2 linked regions of the Paraflavitalea devenefica genome follow. The protein of the gene in region 1 interacts with the protein of each later gene in a pairwise test. Links are inferred from orthologs where the notes say so. Each region holds a gene or a part of one and is shown on either strand. Other genes may lie near its edges.

Region 1 (10,052 bases):
GGACTACCGGCATGCTGAAAGCACCGTTAATAAGGTTGCTGCGGTAATACACCCCATCGAGATGGATGGTGACATAACCATTCGTAACAGCGGCTGCATTACAGTTCACCACCGTACCGGAAATAGTAACCTCCGCAGCGGTAGACGTAACAGTGACGACGCCCAGGTCGCTATTGGCCGTGAATGGTCCTACATTTTGGGTATGGGTCAGGTTGCCGCATTGATTATATACTTTCATCACCAGGTTGCGGTTGGCAGGTATCTTACCGCTGACCACACCGTCTATATTGGTATAACCGTGGCCGGAAATGCTGCCCAGGGTATCTGTGCCGGTAGCGCTGATCACTACCTTTACTCCTCCCAGTGCCACACCTTGCTGATTCTTAATCGTAGCAGTAAAGTCAATAATGGCGAAAGGCGCATCACAATTCCAGAAGGAGAAGTGACTAACAGTGCCTACATAATTATTGCCCTGGCGGGTGGCAGTGCCTTCTTCTTTCCACAAACCGGTTTTTTCGTCCAGGCTCCATAAAGGAATGGTGGCCGGGGCTTGTCCTTGCAGGCTGGCAGGTATCGGGAAAGTAAGACTGGCGGTTTTGCCGCTGGCCAGTTGAAGCTTTTCTCCGTTGGCGCCATTCAATTCCACCGCCATCATACCGAAAGATTGTAGGCCTGTTTCCTGGTTGGCGCTATTAATACCGCGCAGGGTGCCGGGTGTGATCTCACTAAAGTTGCTGGCTTCTGGATTGATAAAAAAAGCGCTCACCGATACCGTGCCTGTATAGGCTGTAGTGGAGCCTTCCTGTACAATACCGCTGGCGGGGAACACAATATTACCCCCCGATGGTACGGTGACCGTGCCGCCGCTATTACCGTTGAAGTTGCCGGCAGCTATTTTTTTGATCAGTTGAATGGAAACCGAGTTGTTCTTATTGGGGGTTACCACAATGGTTTTAATGCCCTTGAAATAGCCTTCTTTTTCCACGGTTACCATGCCCGCATGCTTGTCTACGGAAATATTGCTGAGGTTAAAAAGACCACTGGCATTGGTGGTAACAGATATCGAACCGGCTTTCACCGTGGCGCCGCTGACCGGCAATTCATTTTCATCTACGATCTTGCCCTGGATAGAGGCGGTCACGTATTCGGCTTTATAAGGCGGCTTATCAGGTGTATCCGATTTGTTACAACTGAAGTAAACAATAGTTGCTACTAACAGGCAACCTGGGATAAGCAAGCGGGATAGTTTCATGATAATGGATTTGAAGGGTTTAAATGATTATTTGTACTTCTTAACCCGGAACGTACAATTAATGGGGAATACAGCCTGTGTAAGGGTATCCTTTACAGTCCCGGTAAAGTTACCGGCAATGAACCCATCTTGTACATTATTGTATTCTGTAACGTTTACAGTGATGGTGCCGTTATTTCTATAGACGGGACCGCCATCATCAACGTATAGGAAAGTCATGGTGCCTGTTCCCGGAGCAGGTTCGCCCCTAAAAATAAAGTCTGTAAACCTATCATTATTGTTCGGCCTGGTAGCTCCAAAATACGTGAAATCGCTCTGGGCAGCACGGTAGGCAAATAATGAATCAACTTCACTATAGGTAAAGCTGGTGCCATTGATATTGTAGTTGATATATTGCGTGAGCGAGTTACCGCAGGCCACCAACTGGCCGGTATTAACGGTAGTGCCGGAAATAACTACTGTAGTGGCTGTGCCCGACTGGGTGCCGCCAAGATCATACGGTGTTACAATGGCCGAAGTGGCGGAATTGGAACAGCGTGTTACCGGGATACTAAACACACCGTTCACCAGGTTGCCGCGGTAATAGATCCCTTCCAGGTCAATGGTCACATAGCCATTGGTAACGGCAGCCGCATTACAGTTCACCACCGTGCCGGAAAAAGTAACCATTGAGGTGGCAGACGTAACGGTGATAACGCCGAGGTCGGCAGTACCCGTAAGAGGCCCTGCATTTTGTGTGTGAATGAGGTTACCACATTGATCATATACTTTCATCACCAGGTTGCGGTTGGCTGGGATCTTACCGCTCACCACCCCTTCTGGACTGGTATAGCCGAAGCCTGATATGCTGCTTAAGGTATCTGTTGTACCGGTAGCACTGATCACTACTTTTACTCCTCCCAGTGCCACACCTTGCTGGTTCTTAATAGTAGCTGTAAAATCAACTACGGCAAATGGTGCATCACAGTTCCAGTAAGAGAAGTGGCTTACAGATCCTACATAATTATTGCCCTGGCGGGTGGCAGTGCCTTCTTCCTTCCACAAGCCTGTTTTTTCATCCAGGCTCCATAAAGGAATGGTAGCCGGCGCCTGCGATTGCAAGCCGGCAGGTATCGGGAAAGTAAGGCTGGCGGTTTTGCCGCTGGCCAGTTGAAGTTTTTCTCCGTTGGCGCCATTCAATTCCACCGCCATCATACCGAAAGATTGCAGGCCCGTTTCCTGGTTGGCGCTATTAATGCCGCGCAGGGTACCCGGCGTGATCTCCTGGAAATTGCTGGCTTCGGGATTGATAAAAAAAGCGCTCACCGATACCGTGCCCGTATAGGCAGTAGTGGAGCCTTCCTGTACAATGCCACTGGACGGGAACACAATATTACCCCCCGATGGTACGGTGACCGTGCCGCCGCTATTACCATTAAAGTTGCCGGCAGCTATTTTCTTGATCAGTTGGATGGAAACCGAGTTGTTCTTATTGGGGGTTACCACAATCGTTTTAATGCCTTTGAAATAACCTTCCTTTTCCACGGTTACCATGCCCGCATGCTTGTCTACAGAAACATTGCTGATATTAAAAAGACCGCTGGCATTGGTGGTAACGGATAGGGAGCCGGCTTTAACGGTGGCGTCGCTGACAGGTAACTCATTTTCATCTACGATCTTGCCCTGGATAGAAGCCGTTACGTATTCGGCTTGATAAGGCGGCTTATCGGGCGTATCCGATTTGTTACAACTGAAGTAAACAATAGCTGCTACTAACAGGCAGCCTGGGATAAGCAAGCGGGATAGTTTCATGATAATGGATTTGAAGGGTTTATTGAAAGACAAGGATAGACAAAAAAGACCGTTACTACAAGGTATTGATATACAATAAAAAAAGCGATTCATTAAACCATGAATCGCTTTAGAAAATAGATTATAAAACAGTTATATATGCTGCTCGATCTTCTTTACAAAGTTGGCTTTCGGTTGTGCGCCGACCAGCTTATCCACCACTTTACCACCCTTAATGAAGAGGATAGCAGGAATAGAAGTAATCCCGTAATTAACAGATATCTGCGGGTTATGGTCTACATTCACTTTACCCACATTTACCTTTCCTGTGTATTCCTTAGAGAGATCTTCAATAACCGGCCCGATCGCGCGGCAAGGCCCACACCATTCAGCCCAAAAGTCTACCACAGTCAATTTATCGGAAGCGATCACTTTCTCCTGGAAGTTCGCGTCGGTGAATTCTAAAGCCATAAATCAAAATTTAGATGTAAAAGTAATTATTTTATTGTTTGTTGGTAAGCCTGGAGTGGGTTTCCCGTTGTGGGACTCATTCTTTAACTTACTGCTAAGAACCGACAAATTTATAACCAATTCGGTATTCCTGCCCCTCTGTCGTTATCCACATTTACACAGTGACAACCTGTACATCTACCTCGGGCTTATTCTGCAGCCAGGCCGTCATTTCGTCATTCATTTCAAACCCCGTTTCCAGGCTGTACAGGCTGATCTTGTATTGCCGCTTCATTTCCTTGATATTGAACTTCAAACCAGCCTTTCCGGGGTGGGTTTTAACATTCTTTTCGAGGAAATTGACCATGTCGGCATCAATGTGCCGGGCCTCGATATCTATTATAACCTGTTTGGTAAGGTTTTGTTTAATGCTCTCCAGCAAAACGATCTTATCCACCTTGAACTCATACTCCACCTTGTTAAAGCGTTGTTTAAAGAAACCCGTTATGAATAGGTTCTTACCTTTTTCCATGTAATTGGAAAAGCGCATATAGTCGTCGCTCCAGAGCATGAATTCGCTCTTGCCGGTATAATCCTCAATAATAAATGAGGCAAACTGGCGGCCGGTTTTGGTTACCCGGTGCTGGGCGTCGGTTACCAGTCCGGCCAGCCGGAACGTGCGGCCCGGGTTGGCCTGGAGGGTGATCGCCTCCTTGATCTCATTAAAGTCGGCCAGGGTGGTGAAGCCGTAGTGCTTTATTTCGAACCGGAAATGGTCCAGCGGGTGGCCGCTCATAAACATACCGGTTACCTCTTTCTCCCTATCCAGCAGCTCGGTCAAAGTCCATGGTTCACAGGGGGGTATCTTCGGCAGGGGAATATCCAGGGCCTTGGGCAGGTCGCCAAAGAGGGTATTGGCGGTGCTGTTATTCTCCGTCTGGTAAATATTCCCGTATTTAATGATCTTCTCCATGCCGGAGGCGGTTTCCCCTTGTGGTATGGTGAAATATTGCGCCCGGTGGAATTCTTTAAAGCAATCAAAAGCGCCGGCATACACCAGGCATTCCAGGGTCTTTTTATTCACCGCCCGCTGGTTGACCCGCTTGATCATGTCAAAAATATTCGTATAGCGGCCATTGGCTTCCCGCTCGGCAATGATATTTTCTACAGCAGCTTCGCCCACGCCTTTTAACCCGCCCAACCCTACGCGGATATGGCCTTCCAGGTTCACAGAGAAGCCTTTATGCGATTCGTTAATATCCGGTCCCAGTACCATCTTACCCATCCGCTTGCACTCTTCCATAAAGAAAGTGAGCTTTTCAATGGCGCCGGCGTTGTTGAGTACCGCAGCCATATATTCAGAAGGGTAGTGGGCCTTGAGGTAGGCTGTCTGGTAGGCCACAAAGGCATAGCAGGTGGAGTGCGACTTGTTGAATGCGTATTGGGCGAAAGCCTCCCAGTCGGTCCACACCTTCTCCAGTTTATCAGCAGGATGGCCTTTGTCCGTTCCTCCCTTCACAAACTGGGCCTTCATCTTGTCCAGTACCGCCTTTTGCTTCTTACCCATCGCCTTCCGCAGTACGTCGGCATCTCCCTTGCTGAAGCCGGCCAGTTTCTGGGCCAGCAACATCACCTGTTCCTGGTATACCGTGATACCATAGGTATCGGCCAGGTATTCTTCCATTTCCGGGAGGTCATACGTGATAGGTTCCCGTCCATGTTTACGGTCAATAAAGTTGGGGATATAGGCCAGCGGACCGGGGCGGTACAGGGCGTTCATCGCAATCAGGTCGGCAAACTGGTCAGGCTTCAGGTCACGCAGGTATTTTTGCATACCGGGACTTTCGAACTGGAAAGTACCGATGGTATCCGCTTTCTGGTAGATCTCGTAGGTTTTCGTATCATCGAGCGGAATATCGTCTATCACGATTTCCACGCCGTGATTCTGCCTGATCATTTCCAGCGCATTCTTAATGATCGTGAGGGTCTTCAACCCCAGGAAGTCCATCTTGATAACGCCGGCGTCTTCAATAATACTGCCTTCAAACTGGGTTACCCAGAGTGTGGAGTCTTTGGCTACAGATACGGGGATGAGTTCTGTCAGGTCTTTGGGGGCGATGATAATACCTGCTGCGTGGATACCGGTGTTCCGTACCGATCCTTCCAAACGTTCGGCTTCGTGCAATACCGTTCCGTTCAGGGTATCGCTTTTATAGATCTCGCGTATCCTTTTTACGCTTTCCAGTTCATCGGGGCCCAGACCTTCCTTCTCTTCCAGCGATTTTTCGCCTTCCTTGGCGGTGAGGGGCGCTTTCAATACACGGCCCAGTTCTATACCCGGTTTATCCGGTACCAGCTTGGCCAATGCATTCGATTCGGCCAGGGGCAGGTCCAATGCACGCGCCACGTCTTTGATACTCATTTTGGCGGCCATGGTACCATAAGTAATGATCTGCGCTACCTGGGCCTTGCCGTATTTGTCAACTACATAGTCAATTACTTTCTGACGGCCTTCATCGTCGAAGTCCGTATCAATATCGGGCATTGACTTACGGTCGGGGTTCAGGAACCTTTCGAACAGCAGGTTGTACTTGATGGGGTCAATATTGGTGATGCCGATACAATAAGCTACCACGCTACCTGCAGCGGAACCACGGCCGGGGCCGATGAATACGCCCAGGTCGCGGCCGGCTTTGATGAAGTCACTCACAATAAGGAAGTAACCGGCAAAGCCCATCGTTTTGATCGTGAACAGCTCAAAGTCGAGCCGTTCCGTTATTTCGGGTGTAAGTTCTGCATAACGCTTCCTGGCCCCTTCATAAGTAAGGTAGTGCAGGTAAGTCCATTGGTTCAGGTTACTGTCGTCGGTCGTCTGGAATTCTTTAGGAAGTGGGAAGGCCGGCAGCAGGATATCCTTCTTCAGGTTCAGCACCTCCACCCGGTCCACGATCATATTGGTATTGTCTATAGACTCCGGGATGTCTTTGAAGAGTTCCTTCATTTCATCCTGTGTCTTGAAATAAAACTGATCGTTGGGGAATTTAAAGCGGCGCTCTTTTACGTTCAGGTCATCATTGATGATATCGTCATATCCCGGCGTACTTTTCTTTTCACCGGTGTTAATACAAAGCAGGATGTCATGGGCATTGTAATCATCCCGGTCGGTATAATGGCTGTCATTGGTGGCAATGATGGGCACATTGAACTTCTTCGCAAATTTGAGCAGTACTTCATTGATCTGGATCTGCTCTTTAATATCATGGCGCTGTACCTCGATGAAATAATCTTCCCCAAACAGGTCGAGCCACCATTTGAATTCCTGCTCAGCTTTTTCCTCTCCATCATGCAGGATGGTTTGCGGCACATAGGCGCCGATGCAGCAGGTAGTGGCAATCAGCCCTTCGTGGTATTGCTCTATCAGTTTCTTGTCAATACGGGGGTATTTGCTGTACATTCCTTCGATATAGCCCAGCGAAGTGAGTTTGATGAGGTTCTGGTAACCTTGTTTGTTTTTGGCCAGCAATACCTGGTGATAACGCTCATCCTTCACATCTTTCGAGAATATCTTACGATGACGGTCTTCCACCACATAAAATTCGCATCCTACAATGGGCTTTACCTTCAGGGAGCCATCCTCATTCTTGTGTTTGTAGGCCTCTGATACGAACTCAAAAGCGCCAAACATATTACCGTGATCGGTAATAGCAATGGCCGGCTGACCATCTTTAACGGCTTTCTTATACAATGATTGGATAGAGGCTGCTCCATCGAGCAGGGAAAACTGGGTATGGACGTGAAGGTGAGAGAATTTACACATTACAATTTTGGGATTTGCGATGCCTGGTTAGTAATCAACACAAAGTGAGCTACAAAGTTCCTGAACAATTGCTAAACAAATGACAATATATTTCCACATCCGTGAATCGGCACAAGGCTTGCCATTTTGGCAATGTATTTGTTACTTTGCGACATTTATCTTTAACCAGGGCATTGATGTATAATATGTTAAAACAAGGATGGCTGATAGTTTTGGTGGCCCTGGCCGCTACCAGTTGCAGTACCCAGCGAAAGACCACGGCGGCTGTACCCGGCGCCACTACGAAACCTGCGGCTGGCTCACCCCGGTTTATTGAGAATATATCCATCAAGCCGTCCGGCGGTTCTTCCGACTATACGGCAAGTCCGCCCCTCAATGAACGCTATACACCGGGGCCTTCCATTCATACAGGCACTAATGTGGAGCTGAGCGATCCCCTGCAGTTTAAATATTCTATCCTGCTCGACCTGCCGGTGGAAGAGCTGACAGACGGCAGGATGATCAGCTTTATTGAGGACTGGTATGGTACCCGCTATAAGTATGGCGGTACCGATAAGAATGGGGTAGACTGCTCTGCCTTTGCCCAAACGTTTATTTACACACTGTATGGCCTCCTGCTGCCACGCACGTCGGCGCAACAATACCAGAAGAGCAAGCGCCTGCGCAAGGATGAATTAGTAGAGGGCGACCTGGTATTCTTCAAAACCCGCGGACGTAAAGCAGGTATATCCCATGTAGGCGTTTACCTGCGCAATAATAAGTTTGTACATGCTTCCACTTCCAGCGGAGTGATGATCAATGATATGAATGATGCGTATTATGCTGCGCACTATGCAGGCGCGGGCAGGATACGGTAAATTGGTTTTGGGCACCCAGGCAAGTATTTATTAATATGCCAAAGGATGGATATATTTCGGACGAAATGGGATGGTTTAAGCCCCGAAAAATATTGTTGCAATGATTGGTACCGGCCTCCTTGTATTCTTATTAATCATTCTGAACGTCCTTATTTCCTGGAGAGGATTCAGGAACAGTGATTTTTTTGCCCGTTATGAATTTAATGTTGATGGCATTCTGCTATACCGGCAATATGACCGGCTGATCAGTTCAGGTTTTCTACACGTGGGCTGGCTGCACCTGATCTTTAATATGCTCGCGCTTTATTTTTTCAGCGGCTCATTGATCGCTGTACTGAATTGGTGGGGCTTTCTGATCATTTATTTTGCCAGCCTTATCGGCGGCGGCCTGCTTTCGCTGTACATACACCGTTACAGCGGTGATTATAGTTCGGTAGGGGCGTCAGGAGCCGTATCGGGGATCATATTTGCGGTGATTGCTTTATTCCCGGGTATCGATGTCCCGCTCATTTTCATTCCCCTTCCCGGCTGGCTTTTCGGTCTTTTGTATGTGCTGATTTCTATTTATGGCATCAGGTCAAGGACTGGCAATATAGGACATGATTCCCATCTTGGCGGGGCGCTGGTTGGATTGGTTGTTGCCCTATTGATGCGGCCGCATGCACTGGTGGAAAATTATGTCACGATACTGATTATTTCAGTACCTGCCATCGTGTTTATTTACCTGATCATTACAAGGCCTCATCTATTGCTGGTAGATAATTTTTTCTACAAAACGCATCACCGTAATTACAATATTGATCATAAATACAACCAGCAACAGTACAACCGCCAGCAGGAGATTGACCAGATATTGGACAAAATCAACAAAAGCGGTATGCACAGCCTTACCAAAGCTGAAAAAGAAAAGCTGGAAGAGTATTCAAAGCGGATACGCTGAATATAAAGTGTTAGCTATCAGGTATTGTAGCTGCCTTTCTTACTTCACTTTCTGTATATCTACATGGACTTCCTTTGTATTTATATAGAAATTCCTGTCCACTGCAAAGAAACCGTTGTACCAGCCTCCTGCTTTCAGTAGCTGCCATTCTTCGGTGGGTGTAATGAACATGGTGCGGTCACCGGCCAGCTTCACTTTTAATGGCATGGTAAACCCTTTGATGCAATTGGTGTAGCGGAAATAGATGCCAAGGCCTTCATGTTTAACTTCCAGCACAGGGATATGCGTGGTGCGCAGGTATTGGTCAAATACTTTGGAGAGGTCAATGCCGGCCTGTTTGCTGATATAAGCTTCCACTTCTTTGGTATCGGTGGTTTTATGGTAGAATACCTGGTTAAGTCCTCTTAATATCTGTCTGAATTTCTCATCATCTCCAATGATATTGCGGATGGTGTGCAGCAGGTTGCCACCTTTGTAATACATATCCCCGCTGCCTTCCTGGTTGACCCCATAGTGGCCAATGATGGGAATGTCATTTTGTATCGCTTTACGGGTGCCAATACAATAATCATTGCCTGCCTCTACGCCAAACTCACAGGTAGTATAAATGGTTTCGGAGTAGTTGGTGAAGCCTTCGTGCAACCACATATCGGCAATGTCATTGCTGGTGATATTATTGGCAAACCATTCGTGGCCGCTTTCATGTATGATAATAAAATCCCACTTGTTGCCCCAGCCGCTGCCGGAGAGGTCGCGGCCACGGTAACCATTCTGAAATCCGTTGCCATAGGCCACTGCACTCTGGTGCTCCATGCCCAGGTGGGGTGATTCCACCAGCTTATAACCATCTTCATAAAAAGGGTAGGGGCCGAACCAGTGCTCAAAGCATTTAAGCATGGTAGGCGCCTGTTTGAATTGCGCTTTAGCTTTATCGAGGTTATAATCCAATACCCAGTAATCACAATC
Region 2 (8,742 bases), on another replicon or contig:
TCGCTCCAACCTGCGCGCCAAAGCAGCAGTAGGTGGTTACAACCTGGTGGATGTGCGCCCTGATTCTATTGTCTATACAGAGCGCCGCCCTGGCGTGGAAACGCTGCAGCCGTGGACAAAGGTAGCCGTGCAGGCACACCAGTATGCCGTGCCTTCCAAAAAGTTTGAACGGCCCGATTATGCCATCAATCAGCAATATGCCCGGGTAAAGCCCAAATGGACCATCGCCTCTGATGCCAATGTTATTTCCACGCCTGCTGTATACAAAGAGCACGTCATCTTCGGTAACCAGAATGGGGAAGTAGTGGCCCTCGATTTAAAGAATGGAAAACGTCAATGGTCATTCCCTACAAAAGGCTCTATCTTTTCCTCTCCGGCAGTAAAAGAGGATAAAGTAGTATTGGGATCGGGCGATGGGAAGGTCTATTGTCTCGATGTAAAGAACGGCAAACAACTTTGGGCCTATACTACGGGAGCGGCTGTATTGGGTTGTCCGGCTATATCCGGCGATACGGTATTTATTGGTGGCAGTGATCATTCCTTCCTTGCATTGGGATTGAATGATGGCCAACTGCGCTGGAAATACGATAGCCTGAACGGGCCGGTGGTAAGTACGCCGTTATTATATGAAGATAAAGTGATCTTCGGCGCCTGGGATACCTATTTGCATGCTGTAGACCGGCAAAGTGGCAAGCTGCTGTGGAAATGGAATCCCGGCTCTGCTGTCATCAACTTTTCTCCGGCATCCTGTATACCGGTGGCCGTGGATGGCGTAGTATATGTGGTAACGCCCAATCGTACGATAACAGCTATTGATGCGCAAACAGGCGCTACGCTCTGGCGCAATACAGAAACCCGTGTGCGGGAGTCCATTGGCATTTCCAATGATGGCAAATGGGTGTATGGCAAAACCATGCAGGACACCCTGGTAGCTTATGCCGCCAGCCGCGAATCGCAACGTCCGGCCTGGGTAATGCATGCAGGGTTTGGCTATGAGCATGTGCCTTCCATGCTCATTGAAAAAGAAGGGCAGATATTCTTTGGTACACGCAGTGGCGTAGTATATGCTATTGATCCGGCCCAGCGGAAAGTAATATGGGCACATAAAATTGATAACTCGATGGTCAATACGGTACGGGTATTGGACAGCAAACACATTATCGCTTCTACGATGGATGGTAAGGTAGTGTTGCTGGAAGTGAAATAGCTAAAAACAAAAATCCCGCTGATATTATCAGCGGGATTTTTTATCGGACGATAAACTAAAAACAGGGATGATCAACCACTATACCAGCATGGTGAGCGGTTCTTCCAGTAAACCTTGCAGGGTTTGCAGGAAGGCTGCACCAGTGGCGCCGTCTACTACACGGTGATCACAGGTGAGTGTAACCTTCATGATGTTGCCGATCACGATCTGACCATTCTTTACTACCGGTACCTGGTTAATAGCGCCAATGGCCAGGATACAGGATGCAGGCGGATTGATGATGGCAGTGAACTCTTCAATGCCAAACATACCCAGGTTGGAAATGGTGAAGGTGTTGCCTTCCCATTCGGAAGGTTGTAATTTCTTAGCCTTGGCTCTTTGTGCAAAGTCTTTTACTTCTCCGGCGATCTGCGACAGTGATTTCAGGTCGGCAAACCGTACTACCGGCACCAGCAATCCTTCTTCTACTGCTACGGCCACACCAATATCAATGTGGTGGTTTACGCGGATCGTGTCGCCCATCCAGCTACTGTTGATAGCCGGGTGTTTCTTCAGGGCAACGGCGCAGGCTTTCAGCACCATGTCGTTGAAGGAGATCTTATTGGTAGCTATTTCATTCAGTTTGGCGCGGCTGGCTACTGCCTTATCCATGTTAATTTCCATGGTGAGGTAGAACTCAGGGGCTGAGAACTTCACCTCAGATAAGCGACGGGAAATCGTTTTGCGCATTTGTGATACCGGCACATCGTCGAAGCTTACCTGACCAGCTACAGCAGGCTGGGCTGGTGCAGCAGCGCCTTGTTTGCCGGCAGCAGTGGCTGCAGGAGCAGCAGAAGGTTTAAAGTCGTCCACGTCCTTCTTCACAATACGGCCACCATCACCACTGCCAGGTACCTTGGAGATATCAATACCCTTTTCGCTGGCCAGTTTGCGGGCGAGGGGAGAAGCTTTTACGCGGCCATTCTCGGTAGTAGCGGCTGGCTGTGCTGCTTCCGCTTTGGCAGCGGGCTGAGCAGCAGCGGCTGGTGCACCTTCCTTAGCAGGCTGGCTGCTTGGTGTGCTTACCGTTCCGCCACCTTTGGCGGCAGCTACGATCTTGTCTACATCTACCTTGCCTTCTTCGCCAATGATACACAGCAGGGCATTTACCGGTACCTTATCGCCTTTCTGGGCGCCGATATATAATAATTTACCTTGTTTGTAGCTTTCCAGCTCCATGGTGGCCTTGTCGGTCTCTACATCGGCCAGCAGGTCGCCTTTTTTCACATCATCGCCCACTTTCTTATGCCAGGCGGCAATTACGCCTTCTGTCATGGTATCGCTCAGACGGGGCATCAGGATCACTTCCTGCATATTGGCCAGGTCGAGCGCTGGTTGCTGGGTACTGGTTGCTGGTTGGTTGCTGGTTGCAGGTTGCAGGTTGCTGGTTGCTGGAGCAGCTTCTTTTTTAGGTTCTTCTTTCTTTGCTTCGGCTTTGGGAGCAGCAGCGCCACCACCGGAAAGCAGGGAGCTGATATCTTCGCCGGGAGCGCCAATAATGGCCAGCAGGTCATTTACCTGCAGTTTTCCGCCTTTATCTGTACCAATATGTAAAAGGGTGCCATCTTTATAGCTTTCCAGTTCCATGGTAGCCTTATCTGTCTCTACTTCTGCCAGGAGGTCGCCTTTCTTTACCGAATCCCCTACCTTTTTATGCCAGGCCGCAATCACGCCTTCGGTCATCGTGTCACTCAGGCGGGGCATTAAGATCACTTCAGCCATAGTCTTTATTAATAATTTGAGATTTAATACGTCAGGTTGCTAATTGAGCGCCGAAATTACGGCAAAAGTCCGAAAGTTGGAAAGTCGGATAAGTCCGGAAATCCTGACTTCTAATTATCCACTTCCAGCTTCAGGCGGTCGCGCAGTTCCTTGACCAGGGGATACTGCTCTACAATATGTTGGTATTTTTCGCGCAGGGTAGCCGGGCGTTCTGTGGGTTCTTCCGGCGCAATAGCGTTCTCATTAACTACGATCGTGAACAGCAACTGCCGGTTGTTAAACACCTGTTGCAGGTATTCTGATAATACGCGGCGTTCGCCTTCAATGAACTTTTGTTCCAGGTTATTATTCGTGACCACCTCAAAAGTCTGGTGGTCCTGTATCACCAGCGTGGCCATCAGGAAGGATTGGTTGGCGGGATTCTTGGCCTCTTTCAATTGCAGGGCAAACTGCCGCCAGCATTCGTGTAGCCTGTCCTGGCTGAGGGGAATAGGATCGCCGGCGCTTTCTATGGCTTTGCCCACAAATTGCTGCCGGAGCGCATTCAGTGAACCCAGTTTGGAAGACGTGGTTCCGGGTTTTGTGTTTTGTGTTTCGGGTTCTTTAGGTGCGGCTGGCTGATTGATCACTGGCTGACCGGTAGCAGTTGCTGTTTGCTGGTTACTGGTGGCTGATGCCTTAGATATGGCTTGCTGATTGCCAACTGCCGCTTGCCCACTTGCCACTCGCTTCTCACCACTTACCCCTTCTTTCGTCTCAATAATCAGCTTCGCCTCATGTCCTGCAGCCTGTTTGGAAGCTTCTGGCTTCTGGCTTTTAGACTCCGGCTGCTGTTTCACTACGCCCAGGCTCTTGAAAGCAACCGGTTTTGCTTCATCAATCAGTTTTTTTTTAACAAGGCCATCGCTGGCCAGCTCTACCGCCTGTTGCAGATAGGCGAGTTTGATCAGCGCCAGCTCTACATGCAGCCGTTTATTACGGGCCGCTTTATAATTGATCTCTGTCTCGTTCAATATATTCAGGGCACTGATGAGGTAAGCTACCGATACCTGTTTGGAGGTTGCTATATAGCGGTCTTTAAAACTCTCTACTACCTGCAGCAGGTTGGCCACCTTTTCATCTTTACATACCAGCAGGTTGCGGATAAATTCAGCAAAGCCATTCAGCACCAGGTCGCCTTCAAAACCTTTGCGGTCTATATCATCATACAACAGCATAGCGCCGCCCAGGTCCTGCTGCTGCATACATTGCATCAGCTTGAAATAATAGTCGGCATCCAATATATTCAGGTGCTCCAGTGTGTTCTGGTAGCTGACCACGCCGTTGGTAAAACTCACGATCTTATCCATGATGCTCAGGGCATCACGCATACAGCCTTCACTCTTCTGGGCAATGAGGTGCAGGGCAGATTTTTCTGCATTGATCTCTTCTTTTTTGCAGATATCCTGTAAGTGCTCTACGGTATCGTTGGCGGTAATGCGCTTGAAATCGAAGATCTGGCAACGGCTCAGGATCGTAGGAAGGATCTTGTGCTTCTCGGTGGTAGCCAGGATGAAAATGGCGTAGGGGGGCGGCTCTTCCAGCGTTTTCAGGAAAGCGTTGAAGGCCGAAGAGCTGAGCATGTGCACCTCATCAATGATATACACCTTGTACCGGCCGGCCTGTGGAGCAAAACGCACCTGTTCTACCAGGGTGCGGATATCATCCACCGAGTTGTTACTGGCGGCATCCAGCTCATGGATATTCATGGAAGTACCCTCATTAAAGGAGGTACAGGAGTGGCACTGATTACAGGCCTCGCCATCGGCGCCCACATTGGTACAGTTAATGGTTTTGGCCAATATACGGGCGCAGGTGGTTTTGCCCACACCCCGCGGGCCACAAAACAGGAAGGCATGCGCCAACTGTTGATTTTTAATGGCATTTTTCAGGGTAGTGGTAATATGTCCCTGTCCTACAACGGTATCAAAAGCCTGTGGTCTGTATTTTCTGGCGGAAACAATAAACTTATCCATGTATATCCCTCTTGCGGCAAATGTAAGTAAATAACAGGGGCCCTCATCTTGAAAAAATAAGGACAGAAATATTTGGATACTTAACAGTGTTAAGTATATTTGTGCTGTTAATTTACTACTATGGGTATTTCGGAAAGAAAGGAAAAGCAGAAACAGGAGATCCGGAAAATGATCCTGGACGCCTCTATGAAGCTGTTCGTGGAGCAGGGCTTTGAGAATGTCTCTATCCGTAAAATAGCCGACCTTATAGAATACAGTCCTACAACGGTTTACCTCTATTTTAAGGACAAGGATGATATTCTTTTCAACCTGCATGAATTGGGCTTCCAGAAAATGGCGGAATACAATGAAGGGTTATGGGATATTAAGAATCCTTTGCTGCGCCTGTACAAGATGGGAGAGAACTATATAAAGTTTGGACTTAGCCACCCTGAATTCTACGATGTTATGTTTATTCAGCGGTCCCCCATGCTGGTGGTGGAGCAATCTATAGCGTGTGAATGGAAAAGTGGTGATGTGGTGCTTGGAAGGCTCAAAGATACCCTGCAGGAAGCAATGGATAAGGGACTGATTATCAAAGGGGATCTAAATGCGGTATCCATGGCTATCTGGAGTTTGGTACATGGCCTTGTATCACTATCTATCCGCGACAGGTTTAACAAATTAGTGCCCCCTGAAACAGTAGTACCTATGATGCACCAGGCCCTGAACTGGTTACTGGAAACTATTGATTTGACCGGTAAACGGTAGGTCATTTTTTTTGCCCTGATACTTAACAGTGTAAATAATATTTACAACATAAATCATAAGCCATGATAGGAACACTTATCCGGGCCGCAGGCATGCGGTATGCATTGGCGGCAGGGATGCTTTTTGCCCATGCTGCCAAAGCCCAGGACATTTTAGCGGGCTATTTGAAAAGAGGGCTCGATAGCAATCTTGCCCTGCGTCAGCAGTACTTCGATCTGCAAAAAGCGCAACTGGACCTCAAACGGGCCCGGACCTTATTCTATCCGCAGGCCAATGTTACTTCCCAGTATACCCTGGCCCATGGTGGCCGTACGCAGGATCTGCCGGTGGGCGACCTGCTCAATAATGTGTACTCTACCTTAAATGAATTGACTGCCTCCAATAAGTTCCCGCAGGTGCCGAACCAAACCATTGCCTTCCTGCCCAATGATTTCCATGATACCAAACTGGAAGTGTCGGTGCCGGTGGTAAACGTGAACATCCGCTATAACCGGCAGATCAAAGAAGAGCAGATCAATACGCAACAAGCCACTATCGGGGTGTATAAACGCGAACTGGTGAAAGACATCAAACAGGCTTATTACCAATACCTGCAGGCCGATAAGTCGGTCACTATCTATAACAATGCGCTGGGGCTGGTACAGGAAAATCTGCGGGTAAGCGAAAAGATGGTCAACAATGGCACAGCTACCAAAGAAGCCATATTGCGGGCAAAGGCCCAGGTGAGCCAGGTACAGGCATCCCTGATTGAAGCTACCAATAACCGGAAGAATGCTGCCGCTTATTTTAACTTCCTCCTCAATGAGCCATTGGAAACAAACATCCTGGCCGATAGTATGGTGACAGAACAGTTGGCGCCGGTGCCCCCACTGGCCCAGGAAGTACCTGCGGTAAGGGAAGAACTGGCACAGTTGAAGAGCACACAAAAAGTGCTGACCACCAACCTTAAGCTCAATAAATCGCACCTGGTACCTACCCTCAATGCTTTTTATAATATCGGCTTTCAGGGTTTTCAGTTCAAATTCAACGGTGATCAGTTCTACCAGTTGGGTGGCCTGCAACTGCGCTGGGAGCTTTTCCGCGCCAACGATAACAAATACAAAATACAACAGTCACAGGTCGACCTGGAGGCGCTGACCAATCAATACAAAAGAACAGAACAGCAACTGAGCCTGCAGGTGCGCACCGCTTATAACAACTATTATTCTTCCCTGCAAAGTGTAGCTGCCCTGCGCGATGAAGTGCAGAGTGCCCAGGAAACTTATCGCCTTACAGAAAGGCGTTTCAGGGAAGGGCAGGCGCTGCAACTGGAACTGGTTGACATCCGTACCCAGCTCACCAATGCGCAGATCAGGTATTCCCTTGCCCAACTGGCTGTATTAACCAGGGCCGCTGAAGTAGAGCGTGCCACTGCTTCCTATACTTTTTAAAAACACTAGTCATGAAAAAGATATGGTATTCATTCCGCTTTCTGATCATTGCGATCACTGCTTTTGCTGTTGCCCATTGCAACGGAAAAAGCCAGACCAAACCAGTAACTGCTGTTGAGGAAAATGCAATAGCTGTAAGGCTTCAACCGGTATCCGATACTGCCTATACACCTGTATTACGGTATTCCGGTACGATGGCCTCTACCACAGAAGCCGCTCTTTCTTTTAAAGTCGGTGGCATTATTTCAAGGATCTACGTAAAAGAAGGAGATGCTGTAGTGAAAGGCCAGTTGCTGGCTACTCTCAATCTTACAGAGATCAATGCCCAGGTACAGCAGGCTACACAAAATGCTGAGAAAGCACAACGTGATGTAACCAGGGCCAGGAACTTATATAATGATACCGTGGCCACACTGGAACAATTACAGAACGCCACTACACAGCAGCAGGTAGCAGAAGAAGGATTGCGCATTGCCCGGTTCAACCAGCAGTATGCACAAATAAGGGCCACTGAAAACGGCATCATCCTGAAGAAAATAATGAATGAAGGAGAAATGGCGTCTTCCGGCGCGCCGGTATTCCGTCTCAGCGGCACGGCAGGCAATGACTGGGTAATACGGTTCGGTGTGTCGGATAAAGACTGGGCGGTGCTCCGGAAAGGAAATAAAGGCATTGTAAGTCTCGATGCCTATCCGCAAAAAACATTCAATGGCCTTGTTACCGAAATAGCAGAAGGGGCCGATATGGCCAATGGTACTTATGAAGTAGAAGTAAAAGTTGTTCCTGAGGGCGTTCGTTTTGCCACCGGGTTATTTGCCACTGTTCAGTTGCAGCCTTCTGCCCTGCAACGGGTAACGCTGGTGCCTATTGAAGCATTGGCCGAAGCGGATGGAAAGAAGGGATTTGTTTATACCGTTAACAGCGATCAGAAAACAGTACAACGCCATGCTGTTACCATTGCCTTCCTGGAAAAAGACAAAGCCGCCATTGTGAGCGGGCTGGATGGGGTGCGGGAAGTGATTACGGATGGGGTAGGATACCTGACAGAGAAAGCAATTGTGAAGGTAGTGAAGTAGGCGAGAGGTAAGTAGCGAGTGGCTAGTGGGCTTTATTTTCAGGTTGCTGCTTATTGTCAGCTTCACTAGCCATTTACCACTCGCCACTAGCTTTTTAAAAACTAATTCAATCAACGATTTATGAAGATAACTGATTTCTCAGTCAAAAACTATCAGTTCACGCTTATTGTGTTTGTGATGCTGATAGCCATAGGACTCAATTCGCTCTTTAATATGCCGCGCGGGGAAGACCCTGATATAGAAGCGCCAACATTTTCTGTTATTGTTATTTATCCCGGTACCAGTCCACATGATATGGAAGAGCTCGTAGTAGACCCTATTGAAAAGAAATTAAATGAGCTGGATGATATCAAGAAACTGGTCACCCGGATTGATGATGGCTTAGCAGTAGTACGTATTGAATTCAAATATGAAACAGATGTTGAAAGGAAGTACCAGGATGTGGTGCGGGAAGTAAATGCCTTGCGGGGGAAATTGCCGCCGGATATCCTCAGCATGGACAT

Evidence for each region.
Region 2: the proteins of dnaE (region 1) and HB364_RS01120 interact in binary tests that used the Escherichia coli proteins (3 or more experiments, as listed by UniProt). The link is inferred for Paraflavitalea devenefica from one-to-one orthologs.

Annotation. Positions count from the first base shown.
Region 1 is NZ_JAARML010000002.1:1,915,919-1,925,970, forward strand. Bases 3,448-7,639 are described here. They hold dnaE (DNA polymerase III subunit alpha), read right to left. Parts: upstream 7,290-7,639; coding sequence 3,648-7,289; downstream 3,448-3,647. Other genes in these bases: trxA (thioredoxin), read right to left, coding at 3,448-3,493; HB364_RS17100 (C40 family peptidase), read left to right, coding at 7,466-7,639. In the rest of the region: HB364_RS17080 (carboxypeptidase-like regulatory domain-containing protein), read right to left, coding at 1-1,252; HB364_RS17085 (carboxypeptidase-like regulatory domain-containing protein), read right to left, coding at 1,280-3,043; more of trxA, read right to left, coding at 3,176-3,447; more of HB364_RS17100, read left to right, coding at 7,640-8,146; HB364_RS17105 (rhomboid family protein), read left to right, coding at 8,247-9,086; HB364_RS17110 (M1 family metallopeptidase), read right to left, coding at 9,126-10,052. UniProt on the Escherichia coli protein: DNA polymerase III is a complex, multichain enzyme responsible for most of the replicative synthesis in bacteria. This DNA polymerase also exhibits 3' to 5' exonuclease activity. The alpha chain is the DNA polymerase catalytic subunit.
Region 2 is NZ_JAARML010000001.1:303,066-311,807, reverse strand. The notes cover bases 2,532-5,413. They hold HB364_RS01120 (DNA polymerase III subunit gamma/tau), read right to left. Parts: upstream 4,984-5,413; coding sequence 3,079-4,983; downstream 2,532-3,078. Other genes in these bases: HB364_RS01115 (TetR/AcrR family transcriptional regulator), read left to right, coding at 5,104-5,413; HB364_RS01125 (pyruvate dehydrogenase complex dihydrolipoamide acetyltransferase), read right to left, coding at 2,532-2,968. In the rest of the region: HB364_RS01130 (outer membrane protein assembly factor BamB family protein), read left to right, coding at 1-1,207; more of HB364_RS01125, read right to left, coding at 1,286-2,531; more of HB364_RS01115, read left to right, coding at 5,414-5,733; HB364_RS01110 (TolC family protein), read left to right, coding at 5,796-7,163; HB364_RS01105 (efflux RND transporter periplasmic adaptor subunit), read left to right, coding at 7,175-8,239; HB364_RS01100 (efflux RND transporter permease subunit), read left to right, coding at 8,360-8,742. UniProt on the Escherichia coli protein: Part of the beta sliding clamp loading complex, which hydrolyzes ATP to load the beta clamp onto primed DNA to form the DNA replication pre-initiation complex.